One region of the Nonomuraea sp. 10N515B genome, then DNA from elsewhere that is predicted to be linked to it. Evidence: riboswitches for the same ligand, from Rfam matches in the RefSeq annotation. Region 1 holds a riboswitch; the other holds the start of a gene.
The links. Region 1 has a riboswitch for glycine ahead of gcvP (aminomethyl-transferring glycine dehydrogenase). Riboswitches for the same ligand answer to the same signal wherever they lie in the genome.
Positions count from the first base shown of each region.

Region 1 (7,302 bases):
TCATGAGGCCGAAGGTCGCATGAGCGAGCGAGGCGAGCGACCGGTGGACACAGCCCCGCTCGGGCTCGTGAGGCCGAAGGTCTCATGAGCCCGCAGGCGGCACGCTCGCATATGAGCATCGGGGAGGTGCTCGCGCTCCTGCAGGGCGAGTTCCCCGATGTCACGATCTCCAAGATCAGGTTCTTGGAGGGCGAAGGGCTGATCGAGCCCGAGCGCAGCCCCTCCGGCTACCGCAAGTTCACGCATCTGCACGTCGAGCAGCTGCGTTTCATCCTCACCGAGCAGCGCGACCACTACCTGCCGCTGCGGGTGATCAAGGACAGGATGGCCGAGAGCTTCGGCCGCCCCCGCGCGGTGCAGGACAAGCACGAGGTCAAGCTCAGCCGTGCCGAGCTGCTCGAGGCCGCGGAGATCGATGAGGAGACGCTCACCGAGCTGGAGGACTACGGCCTGCTCGCCCCGGTGGCCAGGCGCTACGACGAGGAGGCGCTGAAGGTCGCGCGCACCGTCGGCGCCCTGGCCCGCTTCGGCCTGCACGCCCGGCATCTGCGTGCGGTCAAGGCGGCGGCCGAGCGCGAGTGCGGCCTGGTCGAGCAGACCGTCGCGCCCGTGCTGAAGCGGCGCGCCCCCGGGGCCGCCGGCGAGGCGGAGGAGATCGCCAGGGAGCTTTCGGCCCTCTTGCTCGATCTGCACGCATCTCTGGTGCGCACGGGCGTACGGTCGGTGCTGGGCCGTTGAGAGCGGGGCGAGCAGGGAGCCGACGGCACATTCCAGGCCCGCCGGGTGTTACGTTGAATTGAAGTAGCCAGTCGAGCGAAGAGCTGTGCCGGGTGACCGGTCAGGAATACGGAGCAGCCCGTGTTGCAGATGGAGGTCGTGGGCGTAAGAGTTGAAATGCCCACAAACCAGCCGATCGTCTTGCTCAAGGAGGCACACGGGGAGCGGTTCCTTCCGATATGGATTGGCATGACCGAGGCGACGGCGATCGCCCTGGCCCAAGCGGAGGAGCCACCGCCGCGGCCGCTCACCCATGACCTTTTCCGTGACGTCCTGAGCGCCCTGGGCGTCGGCCTGCGGGCGGTCAACATTGTGGCGCTGCGTGACGGCATCTTCTTCGCCGATCTGGTGTTCTCCAACGGCGTGGAGGTGAGCGCGCGGCCGTCGGACTCGATCGCGCTCGCCTTGCGCACCGGAGCCCGCATCTTCGCCAGCGAGGAGGTGGTCCAGGAGGCCGGCGTGGTCATCCCCGACGACCAAGAGGACGAGGTGGAGAAGTTCAGGGAGTTCCTTGACACAATCACTCCCGAAGACTTCGGCAGGGCGGGGTAGGTATTTCGGTGCATTTACGCTTCACGACGCGCCGAGCCGGATCGTTGACTGAGCATGGTCACGGTCCTACGGTGCAAGTGAAACCCGTGGCCGCCCTTCATGAACCCCCAGATCAGGCCACGGGATGAGAGAAAGCCGGAGGTCCGCGTGGCGGTCAGCAGCGGCGAGGGAAAGACGGCCGGCCAGGAAGATCCGGTACGGCGTGAGGACGCGCGGCAGCGTGCCGGGGAGCAGGGTCTGCTCTTCGACGAGCAGCCGGCGGCGTTGCCGGGCGACATCGGATACCGCGGGCCCACGGCCTGCGCGGCGGCCGGCATCACCTACAGGCAGCTCGACTACTGGGCGCGCACGGGCCTGGTAGAGCCCACGATCAGGGCCGCGCAAGGCTCGGGCTCCCAGCGGCTCTACAGCTTCCGCGACATCCTGGTGCTCAAAGTCGTCAAGCGGCTCCTCGACACCGGAGTGTCGCTGCAGCAGATCCGCACGGCCGTGCAGCATCTGCGCGATCGCGGGGTCGCCGACCTCGCCCAGATCACGCTCATGAGCGACGGCGTCAGCGTCTACGAGTGCACCTCCGCCGACGAGGTGATCGACCTGCTCCAGGGCGGCCAGGGCGTGTTCGGCATCGCGCTCGGCCGGGTCTGGCGCGAGGTCGAGGGATCCCTCGCGGAGCTGCCGGGGGAAAGAGCGGCGGTCGAGGACACCGTCCCGGCCGACCACCCCGCTGACGAGCTCGCCCGGCGCCGCCGCGCCCGACGCATCGGGTGAAATCCCCTTGTAACGCATAGGGGCTGTAATGTAGGACAGCAAGGCTGACGACCCCGTGCGGGAGAGTCTCTGGGGCCCACGGGTCCCGGGGCGCCGAAGGAGCAACCCTCCCCGGAATCTCTCAGGCACCCCGTACCGCTCGGGCGAGGCAACTCTGGAAAGCAGGCGCGCCCGCCAGGCGTGCCTCACCGACGGTGCAAGCCCCTGTTCACGGGGGTGAAGCTCTCAGGTCGCGGTGACGCCGCGCTGACAGAGTGGGGAGATCCGGCACTCGCCCGCGCCCTGGCGCCGGTCTCCATAGCCTCGGGAGGCACTGTCCATGACCGACCTGTCAGCTCCGCCGTTCTCATCCCGGCACATCGGCCCCTCCGCTGCCGAGCAGCAGCGCATGCTCGAGGCCGTCGGCTTCGAGTCCGTGTCCGACCTGGTGGCCGTGGCCGTCCCCGAGGCCATCAGGGCCAAGGACCGGCTCCAGCTGCCCGCCGCCGCGAGCGAGACCGAGGCGATCGCCGAGCTCCGCGCCCTCGCCGACCGCAACCGGGTGCTGACCTCGATGATCGGCCTGGGCTACCACGACACGATCACGCCCGCGGTGATCCGCCGCAACCTGCTGGAGAACCCGGGCTGGTACACCGCGTACACGCCCTACCAGCCGGAGATCTCGCAGGGCCGCCTCGAGGCGCTGCTGAACTTCCAGACGGTCGTCTCCGACCTCACCGGCCTGCCCGTCGCCGGGGCCTCCCTCCTCGACGAGGCCACCGCCGCCGCCGAGGCCATGACGCTGGCCCGGCGCGCCGGCAAGTCCAAGAGCAACGTGTTCGTGGTCGACGCCGACGCGCTGCCGCAGACCAAGCGGGTGCTGGCCACCCGCGCCGAGCCGCTCGGCATCACGCTCGTGGAGCACCCGCTCGACGGCGAGCTGCCCGAGTGCTTCGGCGTGCTCGTCCAGTACCCGGGAGCCTCCGGGCGGCTGCGCGACTTCCGCGCCGTGGCCGCCGCCGCGCACGAGGCCGGCGCGCTCGTCGTGGCCGCCGCCGACCTGCTGGCCCTCACGCTCGTGGCCACGCCGGGCGAGCTCGGCGCCGACATCGCGATCGGCTCCTCGCAGCGTTTCGGGGTGCCGTTCGGGTTCGGCGGGCCGCACGCCGCTTACATGTCGGTACGCGAGGGGCTGCAGCGGCAGATGCCCGGCCGCCTGGTCGGCGTGTCCGTCGACGCCGACGGCGACCCCGCCTACCGGCTGGCCCTGCAGACCCGCGAGCAGCACATCCGCCGCGAGAAGGCCACCAGCAACATCTGCACCGCGCAGGTCCTGCTCGCCGTCATCGCCGGCATGTACGCCGTCTACCACGGCCCCGACGGGCTGCGCCGCATCGCCCACCGGGTCCATCGGCACGCCGTCGCCCTCGCCGACGGGCTGCGCGAGGCCGGCCTGGAGGTCGTGCACCACGAGTTCTTCGACACCGTCCTGGTCCGCGTGCCCGGCCGGGCCGCCGAGGTCGTCGCCGCGGCCGCCGAGCGGGGCGTCAACCTCTGGCAGGCCGGCGCCGACCACGTCTCGGTCGCCTGTGACGAGAAGACCGGCGCCGCCGAGGTGACCACGGTGTGGTCGGCGTTCGGCATGGACGCCTCCGAGGTGGCCTTGGACGCCGACGCGTTGCCCGCCGCGCTGCTGCGCGAGTCGGCGTACCTGACCCACCCGGTCTTCCACGGCCACCACTCCGAGACGGCGATGCTGCGTTACCTGCGCAAGCTGCAGGACAAGGACATCGCGCTGGACCGCTCGATGATCCCGCTCGGCTCCTGCACCATGAAGCTGAACGCCAGCACCGAGATGGAGCCGATCACCTGGCCGGAGTTCGCCGGGATCCACCCGTTCGCGCCGGAGGCCCAGGCCGAGGGCTACACGGAGCTGATCGGCACGCTGGAGCGCTGGCTGGCCGAGGTCACCGGCTACGACGCGGTGTCGATCCAGCCGAACGCCGGCTCGCAGGGCGAGTTCGCCGGGCTGCTGGCCATCCGCGCCTACCACCGCGCGAACGGCGAGAGCGGGCGCGACGTCTGCCTCATCCCGTCCTCCGCGCACGGCACCAACGCCGCCAGCGCCGTCATGGCGGGGATGCGCGTGGTGGTCGTGGCCTGCGACGCCGACGGCAACATCGACCTGGCCGACCTCGACGCCAAGATCGACAAGCACCGGGACGCGCTGGCCGCGATCATGGTGACGTACCCGTCGACGCACGGCGTCTACGAGGAGAGCATCACCGAGGTGTGCGCCAAGGTGCACGGCGCCGGCGGGCAGGTCTACGTCGACGGCGCCAACCTCAACGCGCTGGTCGGTCTGGCCAAGCCGGGCGAGTTCGGGGCCGACGTGTCCCATCTCAACCTGCACAAGACGTTCTGCATCCCGCACGGCGGCGGCGGCCCGGGTGTCGGCCCGGTGGCGGTGCGCGCCCACCTGGCGCGCTACCTGCCCGGCCACCCGCTGCACAACGACACGCCCGTCGGGCCCGTCTCGGCGGCCCCATACGGGTCGGCGGGGATCCTGCCGATCTCGTGGGCGTACATCAGGATGATGGGCTCGGATGGCCTGACCGCGGCGACCGAGCAGGCCATCCTGTCGGCCAACTACCTCGCCCGGCGCCTGGCCCCCCACTACCCGGTGCTGTACACCGGGCGCGGCGGGCTGGTCGCCCACGAGTGCATCATCGACCTGCGGCAGATCACCAAGGAGACCGGCGTCACCGTGGACGACGTGGCCAAGCGGCTCATCGACTACGGCTTCCACGCGCCCACCATGTCGTTCCCGGTGGCCGGGACGCTGATGATCGAGCCGACCGAGAGCGAGGACCTCGACGAGCTCGACCGGTTCGCGGAGGCGATGATCGCCATCCGGGGGGAGATCTCCAAGGTGGCGTCCGGCGACTACGACAAGACCGACAACCCGCTGCGCAACGCGCCGCACACGGCCGAGTCCGTCGTCGCCGACGAGTGGGCGCACCCTTACTCGCGGACCGAGGCCGCCTACCCGGTGCCGTCGCTGCGGGACGGCAAGTACTGGGTGCCGGTGCGGCGCATCGACCAGGCGTACGGGGACCGCAACCTGGTGTGCTCGTGCCCGCCGCTGGAGGCCTACGAGGACTGAGTCGTCCGGCCGGCCCTGAATCGAGGGCCGGCCAGTCCTTCAGCGTCAACTGAGCAGACATGATCGCCAGAAGTGGTTAAGCTTCGTGCGACCGTCGCCAGAAGGAGCTCTCTTGACGTTCTCAGAGCTGGAGACACCGCCCCTCGACGCCGCCCGCCGCCTCGCCGAGGACGGTGATCTCGACGGAGCCGCCGCCATCCTGGGCCGGCTGGCCGCCGACCCTGAAGGACCCGACCAGGCCCAGGCCGCCGTGGGGCTGGCCGTGGTGCTGGAGGAGCGCGGCGACGTCGAGGCCGCCCGCGCCGCGGCCAGGACCGCGCTGGCCACCGGCCATCCTGAATACGCCGCGCAGGCCGCCTGCCATCTCGCGCAGGGCTTCGAGCGGGAGGGGCGGGCCGAGCAGGCCCGGGCCGCCTGGCAGGCCGTGCTGGGCGTCGGCACCGCCGCGTACGTGCCGCTGGCCCATCTCGCGCTGGCCCGGCTGGCCACGAGTCTCGAGGAGGCGGAGGGGGAGCTGCGGGCCGCCATGGCGGCCGGCGACGGCCAGATCGGCGCGCACGCGGCCCGGCAGCTGGCCGATCTGCTGATGGAGCACGACGAGCCCGGGATGGCGGCCGACGTCCTCATGGAGGCGCTGGAGTCGGCTCCCGAGGAGGACGTGCCGGGACTGCGGGTGCAGCTGGGGATCGCGCATCTGGAGCTGGCCTGCGCCGAGTTCGCCGACACCGTGGAGGCAGGCGCCGACCCCCAGACCAGCGCGCTGGCCATCGAGCTGCTGGCCCGCACCCTGCCGCTGCGCGGGCGGGAGGAGGACGCCGAGCGGGTGTGGGCGTACGGGCTGGAGCACGAGGACGAGAGCCTGGCAGCCGAGGTCCGCCTCCGCTACGACCGCGACGCCTGACCGGCCCGGCTCAGCCGCGGCGCATGATGGCCGCGGCGGCGGCCACGTTGATGATGACGATCGCCAGCCAGGTGATCGTCAGTCCCACCAGGCCGGCGTTGCCCGCCGCGATCGCCGTCAGCGGGATGCCGATGCCCATCGAGCCCAGCGCGATCGGGATCATCGCGGCGCCGGGGTTCTTGCCCTGGTGCCGGTGTGGGGCGGCGCCGCGTACGGCCAGCTCGGCCTGCACGCGGGCGGCGATCGTCTCGTCGAGACGTTCCACGAACGACTCGACCAGCGCGGCTTCGTAGTCCGGGCCGAGATCGCGGCGCGCGTCGAGCGTGGCCTGCAGATCATCCCGGAGGGGACGCTTGTCTGGCATAGGAAAATCATGCCCCGTACGCGGCACGCCGTCATCAGCCCTGAGGGGTAGGCCGGAATCGTCCGAAGGTACGGTTCTCCCATGGAGGTCATGACCCCGCGAGGACCCGCGATGGTCGAGGTCGACGAGGTGGCCGAGCCGCGGCTGCTGCTCGTGCTGACCCACGGGGCCGCCGGGGGAGTGGACGCTCCCGACCTGGTGGCCGTGCGTGCCGCCGCGCTCGGGGCCGGGGCCGTCGTGGCGAGGGTGACCCAGGCCTTCAGGGTGGCGGGGGCGCGGGCGCCCGGCTCGCCGGCCCGGCAGGACGAGGCGTGGGAGATCGTCCTGAGCGAGCTGCGTGCGCGGTGGCCGGAGCTGCCGCTGGTGCAAGGCGGGCGGAGCAACGGGGCGCGGGTCGCCTGCCGTACGGCCCAGGCGGTCGGCGCGGCGGCGGTCGTGGCGCTGGCCTTCCCGCTGCATCCGCCCGGCAGGCCTGAGCGGTCCAGGGCCGAGGAGCTACGCGGCGCCGGGGTGGACGTGCTGGTGGTCAACGGAGACCGTGATCCGTTCGGCATCCCCGACGCGGCGGACGCGGCGCGCCTGGTGGTGCTGCCGGGGGAGGGCCACGACCTGAAAAAGGACCCCGTCCGGGTGGGCGAGGTAGTGGCGGAGTGGATCACCCACTACGCGTAGGTCCGTAGGTCAGGCCGCGCCGACCGCGGGCCGGTGCGGTTCGATGCTGGCACCGCTGGGCAGGAGCTCCCCGGTGTCCTCGAACAGGACGACGCCGTTGCAGAGCAGGCTCCATCCCTGCTC
Region 1 is NZ_JBQQBQ010000042.1:12,333-19,634, forward strand. It holds gene ftsR (transcriptional regulator FtsR) at 112-738, shown strand; gene ACTWQA_RS41155 (bifunctional nuclease family protein) at 859-1,329, shown strand; gene ACTWQA_RS41160 (MerR family transcriptional regulator) at 1,477-2,097, shown strand; glycine riboswitch at 2,146-2,245, shown strand; glycine riboswitch at 2,246-2,360, shown strand; gene gcvP (aminomethyl-transferring glycine dehydrogenase) at 2,417-5,242, shown strand; gene ACTWQA_RS41170 (hypothetical protein) at 5,355-6,143, shown strand; gene ACTWQA_RS41175 (hypothetical protein) at 6,154-6,507, opposite strand; gene ACTWQA_RS41180 (alpha/beta hydrolase family protein) at 6,589-7,179, shown strand; gene ACTWQA_RS41185 (DUF5999 family protein) at 7,189-7,302, opposite strand, start outside.

Region 2 (7,302 bases), on a different contig from region 1:
TCTCCACCTGCTCGGGCGTGCCGCCCATGACCTCCGTGAGGGCGGCGGAGGCCATCGAGCAGGCCGAGCCGACCTCGCCCTGGCAGCCGACCTCGGCCCCGGAGATCGAGGCGTTCTCTTTGAACAGGACGCCGATGGCGGCGGCGGTGAGGAGGAAGCGGACTACGCCGTCGTCGTCGGCGTGGGGGACGAAGCGGGTGTAGTACGTCAGGACGGCCGGGATGATGCCGGCGGCGCCGTTGGTGGGGGCGGTGACGATGCGGCCGCCGGCGGCGTTTTCTTCGTTGACCGCCAGGGCGAAGAGCGTCACCCAGTCCATGGCCTGGAGCGGGTCCTTCTCGGGCGGCTCGGTCTGCAGGCGGCGGTAGAGCTGGTTGGCGCGGCGCTTGACCTTGAGACCGCCGGGCAGGACGCCTTCTTTGGAGATGCCGCGGCGGACGCAGTCCGACATGACGTTCCACAGGTTGAGGATTCCGGTGCGGATCTCTTCCTCGGTGCGGCCGAAGGCCTTCTCGTTCTCCAGCATGAGGGCGGAGATCGACAGGCCGGTGTTCGAGCAGTGTTTGAGGAGCTCTTCCCCTGTGGTGAAGGGGTAGGGGAGCACGGTGTCGTCGGGCTTGATGCGGTCGGCGCCGGTGGCGTTCTCGTCCACGACGAAGCCGCCGCCGACCGAGAAGTAGACCTTTTCCCGCAGCGTGTCGCCGTCTGCGGTGTAGGCGGTGAAGCGCATGCCGTTCGGGTGTTCGGGGAGGGAGATCTTGCGTTCGAAGATCAGGTCCTCGCCGACGACGAAGGGGACCTCATGGGTGCCGTAGAGCTTGACGGTGCCGGAGGCGCGCATCGCGGCCAGGCGGTCGTCGATGGTGTCCACGTCCACGAGTTCGGGCTTCTCGCCCGACAGGCCCAGCAGGACGGCCTTGTCGCTGCCATGACCCTTGCCGGTGAGGCCGAGTGAGCCGTACAGGATGGCCTGGACGCGCGCCACGCGCGGCAGCAGGCCGTCCTCGTGCAGCCCCCGGGCGAACTTGTGCGCGGCCGCCATCGGGCCGCCCGTGTGCGAGCTGGACGGGCCGATACCGATCTTGAAGAGGTCGAAGACGCTGATCGCCATTGATGGGCGCCTTTCATGCAAGGCCGGGGCCCGCGGAACGGGCCCCGGCGAAATGGGTCAGGACTCGCCTGAGGTGAGCGCCTTGTACTCCTCGGCGGACAGCAGGTCCTCCGCGTCGCCTTCCATGCGGACGCGGAACATCCAGCCCTCGCCGTACGGGTCGCTGTTGACGACCGACGGGTCGTCCACGACGGCCTGGTTGATCTCGACGATCTCGCCGGCGACGGGCGTGTAGATCTCGCTCACGGACTTGGTCGACTCCACCTCGCCGACGGAGTCGCCGCCCTCTACGGTCGAACCGACCTCAGGGAGCTGCACGTAGACCACGTCACCGAGGGCGTCGGCGGCGAAGGCCGTGATGCCGACGGTCACGGTCAGCCCGTCATCGAGCCCGGCCACCCACTCGTGCTCCTTGGTGTAGCTCAGCTCGTCAGGGATGTTGCTCACTTCTTCCTCCTGTAAAAGGGCAGCTCTACCAGGTCCATAGGTTCTTGGCTGCCCCGGATGTCCACGGCCAGGCCTTCTTCGATGCCGGTGTCCACGTAAGCCATAGCAATGGGCTTGCCCAGAGTCTGGGAAGGCGCACCGCTGGTGACCTCGCCGACGACGGCGCCGTCTTTGGTAACCGGGTAACCGTGGCGCGGCACCCGGCGGCCCCGCGCGACCAGGCCGACGAGGCGGCGCCGCGGCGGGTCGTCCTTGACCGCCTCGAGCGCCGTCCTGCCGACGAAGTCGCCGGGCTTGTCGAATTTCACCACTCTGCCGAGCCCTGCGTCGAACGGGGTGAGCTCGGCGCTGAGTTCGTTGCCGTACAGGGGCATGCCCGCCTCGAGGCGGAGCGTGTCGCGGCTGGACAGGCCTGCGGGCTTGAGCCCGTACGGCTCGCCGGCCGCCATGAGGGCGTGCCACAGCGGCGCGGCATCCTCGTTCGCGACGAAGAGCTCGAAGCCGTCCTCGCCGGTGTAACCGGTGCGGGCGATCAGTGCCTGCCGTCCGTCCACCACGCCCGGCAGGCCCGCGTAGTACTTGAGGCCGCCGAGGTCGGCGTCGGTGAGCGTGGCGAGGATCTCCTGCGCCCGCGGGCCCTGGACGGCGATGAGCGCGTACTGGTCGGAGCGGTCGTCCACGACGGCGTTGTACGCCTTCGCGCGCTCTTTCAGCTCATTTCCGACTTTTTCGTAGTTTGAGGCGTTTGCCACCACCATGAACTCTTCGTCCCCGAGCCGGTAGACGATGAGGTCGTCGAGCACCCCGCCACGCTCGTTCACGATCATGGTGTATCTGGCCCGCCCGGGCTCCAGCGCTGACAGATGCCCGACCAGCGCATAGTCCAGGGCCTGGCCGGCCTGCGGGCCCGTCAGGAAGATCTCGCCCATGTGCGACAGGTCGAACAGCCCCGCCGCCTGCCGGACGGCGTTGTGCTCCGCGGACTCGCTGCCGTACCGGAGGGGCATGAGCCACCCCGCGAAGTCGGTCAGCGTGGCGCCGAGGCTCTCGTGAACGTCTCGTAGCGGTGTCGGTCGGGACATTTATCGCACCTCAGGACAGGATCGGATGCCAGCATCCTCCCCCTCTGTCATCGATGCCTGAGAGCTTCGCCCGGGTTTTGCCGGACTTTCACCTTCGGCGAGGCCCACAGGCCTGCTTTCCAGAGGACACCTCGTCCGTGCGGTCCTTTGCCTTGAGAGGTTCGCGGGGAGGGCTTGCTCCTTCAGGGACCCTGACCGGCTGTCAGGGTGCTCTCCCGCACGGTTTCGTGGGTGATGTCCCGTAAGCCTAGTGCCGTTACGGGGGTCTTGTCGCGTTCGGACGCCCGTGAACCGCTCGGGCGGTGATGACGTTGAAGGGGCATGAACAGGCGAATGGCGGCCCTCGGACTCGCGGCGGCCCTGACCATCACGTCCTGCGGCGCCGAGAGCGCCGCGTCCCCGGCGCCGCCTCCTCGGTACGAAGCCAGCCTGACGGTGCTCGAAGGCCACGGGCACGGGCCTCAGCTGTGCCGGGCGGTGGCCGAGTCCCTCCCGCCTCAGTGCGGTGGCCCCGACGTGGTCGGCTGGGACTGGAGCAAGGTCGAGCACGAGTCGCAGGGTGGCGTGAAATGGGGTTCGTACCGGGTCGTCGGCACCTGGGACGGCGCCCGGCTGACCCTTACGGAGCCGCCCGGCTCGCCCGTGTATGAAGAGCCTCCCACGACCGACTTCACCACCCCGTGCCCCGAGCCGGAGGGCGGCTGGCGGCCCGTCGATCCCGCCAAGGCCACGGAGGCGACCCTGGAGAAGGCGATGAAGCGGGCGGGGACGGCCAAGGAGTTCGCAGGCGCCTGGATCGAGCCCATCGGGCCGAAGCCCGACCCGTCGGAGGAACTCGACGCCTACGCGCGGGGGCAGGTGCTCAACCCCAGGTTCACCGGCGACCTGGCGGGGCGCGAGGCGTGGATCCGCGAGGTCTGGGGCGGCGCGTTGTGCGTCAGCGGCGCGGAGCGTACCGAGGCCGAGTTGCACGCGATCCAGCGGGAGGTCGAGAAGGAGCTGGGCGACGCCCTCATCTCCTCCGCGCCCAGCGTCACCCGCAACCGGGTCGAGGTGGAGACCTGGCTCGCCTCCGACGACCTGCGCCGCACGTTCGACCAGAAGTACGGCGCGGGCGTCGTCGTCCTCGACAGCGTGCTCAAGCCCGTCGGTTAGCGGCAGGCCGCCACGAAGGTTTCGAAGATCGCGCAGTCCTCGGCCGCCTCCGGGTGCCACTGCACGGCCATCGTGAACGACTCCGTGTCCATCTCGACCGCCTCGATCGTGCCGTCCTCGGCGGTCGCGGACACCGTGAGGCCCGGGGCGAGGCAGTCGATGGCCTGGTGGTGGTAGTGCGGGACTGTCACCGGCTCCGTGCCGAGGGCCTTGGCCAGGCGCGTGCCCGGCACGGGCACGACGGGCAGCGGGCCGAAGCGGCCGGGCGCGAGGGAGTGCCCCTCGTGCCCGACCACGTCCGGGAGGTGCTGGTGCAGGGTGCCGCCGAGGGCGACGTTGAGCACCTGGAGGCCGCGGCAGATCCCCAGGTACGGCAGACCGGCCTCGAGAGCGGCATTCAGCACCGCAAACTCGGCCTCATCCCGAAATTTGCGAACATAGCCGACCTTTTCCCCCAGCTCCTGGCTGTAGCGGGCCGGGTCGATGTCGCCCCCGCCCGCCAGGATGAGCCCGTCGAGCCGCCCCACGACAGGCGCGGGATCGCCGGCCGGCGGCAGCACGACCGGCTGCCCGCCGGCGCGGACGACCTGCTCCACGTACATGTACGGCAGCAGCGCGACGGTCATGTCCGCCCACACCGTGAACTTCGCCGGCTCGACGTAACAGGTGATCCCGATGACCGGACGCACGATTTCCTCCTAGAGCGGCGTCACGTAGGCGCCGGAGATGCCGCCGTCCACCAGGAACTCGCTGGCCGTGATGAACGACGCGTCGTCACTGGCCAGGAACGCCACCGCCGCCGCGATCTCCGTCGCCTCGGCGAAGCGCCCCACGGGTACGTGCACCAGCCGCCGCTGCGCCCGCTCCGGGTCCTTGGCGAACAACTCCCGAAGCAACGGCGTGTTGACCGGCCCGGGGCACAGGGCGTTCACCCTGATGCCCTCCCTGGCGAACTGCACGCCCAGCTCCCGCGACATCGCCAGCACGCCGCCCTTGGAGGCGGTGTAGGAGATCTGCGACGTCGCCGACCCCATCACGGCCACGAACGACGCCGTGTTGATGATCGAGCCCTTGCCCTGCCGCCGCATGTACGGGAGGACGTGCTTGCAGCACAGGTAGACGCTGGTCAGGTTGACCTCCTGGACGCGGCGCCAGGCGTCGATGCCGGTCTCCAGGATCGAGTCGTCGTCGGGCGGCGAGATGCCGGCGTTGTTGAAGGCGATGTCGACGCTGCCGTAGGTGTCGTAGGCGGTCTGGAACATCCTGACGACGTCGTCCTCGCTGGTCACGTCGGCCTTGATGAAGAGGCCGCCGACCTCGTTGGCGGCCTTGGCGCCCGCCTCCTCGTCGACGTCCACGCAGACGACCTTGGCGCCCTCCTCGGCGAACCTGCGGGCCGTGGCGAGCCCGATGCCGCTGCCCGCGCCGGTGATGACCGCCACCCGATCCTGCAACCGCTGCACTTGTTTCACTCCCAGGAGATGAAGACGTTCTTGGTCTCGGTGAACGCCGCCAGGGCGTCCGGGCCGAGCTCCCTGCCGAGTCCGGACTGCTTGAAGCCGCCGAAGGGGGTCCAGTAGCGGACCGAGGAGTTGGAGTTCACCGAGAGCGCGCCCGATTCGACCGCCCTGGCCACCCGGAGCGCCCGCCCGACGTCGCGGGTCCAGATGGAGCCGCTCAGCCCGTACGGGGTGTCGTTGGCGATCCTGACGGCGTCGGCCTCGTCCTTGAACGGCGCCACTGAGACCACAGGCCCGAAGATCTCCTCGGTGAACGCCCGGTCGGTGACGTCCGGGGTGAGCACGGTCGCCGGGAACCAGTAGCCCTTGCCCTGCGGGCACGTTCCCTGGAGGTAGGGCTCCTGGACGAAGCCGCGGACGCGTTCCAGGTGCTCGGCGCTGATCAGCGGGCCCATCTCGGTGCTCTCGTCGAGCGGGTCGCCGACCTTGATGGCCTGGACGGCGGGCGCGAGCAGGGCCATGAAGTCGTCGTACACGTCGGCCTGGACGAGCAGCCGGGAACGCGCGCAGCAGTCCTGGCCGGCGTTGTCGAAGACCGCGTAAGGAGCCGCCTTCGCGGCCTTCTCGAGGTCGGCGTCCGCGAAGATGATATTTGCTGATTTGCCGCCCAGCTCTAGCGTCACCCGCTTGACCTGCGTGGCCGCCTTGGCGGCGATCTCCTTGCCCACCTCGGTGGAGCCGGTGAACACGATCTTGGCCACGTCCGGGTGCTCGACCAGCCGGGCCCCCGTGACCTCCCCTGCCCCAGGCAGAACCTGGAGCACCCCCTCGGGGAGGCCCGCCGCCAAGGCCAGCTCCGCCAGCCTCAGCGCCGACAGCGGAGTCCATTCCGCCGGCTTGACGATCACGGTGTTACCGGCCGCCAGCGCGGGGGCCACGCCCCACGACATGATCAGCATGGGGAAGTTCCACGGCACGATGACGCCCACCACGCCCAGGGGCTCCTGGAACGTGATGTCCACACCGCCCGGCACCGGGATCTGCTTGCCGTGGTTGCGTTCGGGGGCGGCGGCGTAGAAGTGCAGGACGTCGCGTACGGCGCCGGCCTCCCAGCGGGCGCTCCCGATCGGGTGCCCGGCGTTGGCCAGCTCCAGCCCTGCCAGCTCCTCGCCGTGCTCGCCCACCAGGTCGGCGAAGCGCCGCAGCAGCCGCGCCCGGTCGCCGGGGGCCACGTCGCGCCAGGCCGGGTACGCCTTCCTGGCACGCTCCACCGCCCGGTCGACCTCGGCCGCGTCGGCCATCTCGACCTCGGCGAGCACGTCCTCGGTCGCCGGATTAACGATCTTCATGCTCACATCCGTTCGAACCCACGGAACATCTCCCAATCCGTCACCGCCGCGTCGAACGCGGCCAGCTCCACCCGCGCGTTGTTCGCGTAGTGCTCGACCACGTCCTCGCCGAACGCCACGCGGGCCAGCTTCGACCCCTCGAACAGGGCGAGCGCGTCGCGCAGCGTGTGCGGCACGGTCTCGGCGCCCGAGGCGTAGGCGTTGCCCTCGAAGGGATCCTCCAGCGGCAGCTCGTTGTCGATCCCGTACAGCCCGGCCGCGATCAGCGCGGACACCGCCAGGTACGGGTTGACGTCGCCGCCCGGCACCCGGTTCTCCACGCGCAGCGACTGGCCGTGGCCGACGAGGCGCAGCGCGCAGGTGCGGTTGTCGACGCCCCACTTGACGGCCGTGGGGGCGAAGCTGCCGGGGACGTAGCGCTTGTAGGAGTTGATGTTGGGGGCGTACAGGAGGGTGAGCTCGCGCAGGCAGGCCTGCTGGCCGGCGATGAAGCGGGCGCCGAGCGGCGACAGCCCGAACGGCCCTTCGCCCGCCATCACCGGGTCGCCGTCCACGGTGCGCAGCGAGATGTGGATGTGGCAGGAATTGCCCTCGCGCTGGTTCGGCTTGGCCATGAAGGTGATCGACTTGCCCTCCTGGGCGGCGATCTCCTTGGCGCCGTTCTTGTAGATGGCGTGGTTGTCACAGGTCTTGAGCGC
Region 2 is NZ_JBQQBQ010000014.1:232,012-239,313, forward strand. It holds gene ACTWQA_RS23630 (L-serine ammonia-lyase) at 1-1,111, opposite strand, end outside; gene gcvH (glycine cleavage system protein GcvH) at 1,169-1,558, opposite strand; gene gcvT (glycine cleavage system aminomethyltransferase GcvT) at 1,555-2,640, opposite strand; glycine riboswitch at 2,675-2,770, opposite strand; glycine riboswitch at 2,771-2,868, opposite strand; gene ACTWQA_RS23645 (hypothetical protein) at 2,962-3,795, shown strand; gene ACTWQA_RS23650 (gamma-glutamyl-gamma-aminobutyrate hydrolase family protein) at 3,792-4,484, opposite strand; gene ACTWQA_RS23655 (3-oxoacyl-ACP reductase) at 4,494-5,258, opposite strand; gene ACTWQA_RS23660 (aldehyde dehydrogenase family protein) at 5,264-6,604, opposite strand; gene ACTWQA_RS23665 (glutamine synthetase family protein) at 6,607-7,302, opposite strand, start outside.
Region 2: it holds a riboswitch for glycine, as region 1 does, so the genes downstream of both, gcvT (glycine cleavage system aminomethyltransferase GcvT) here and gcvP (aminomethyl-transferring glycine dehydrogenase) in region 1, are expected to answer to the same signal.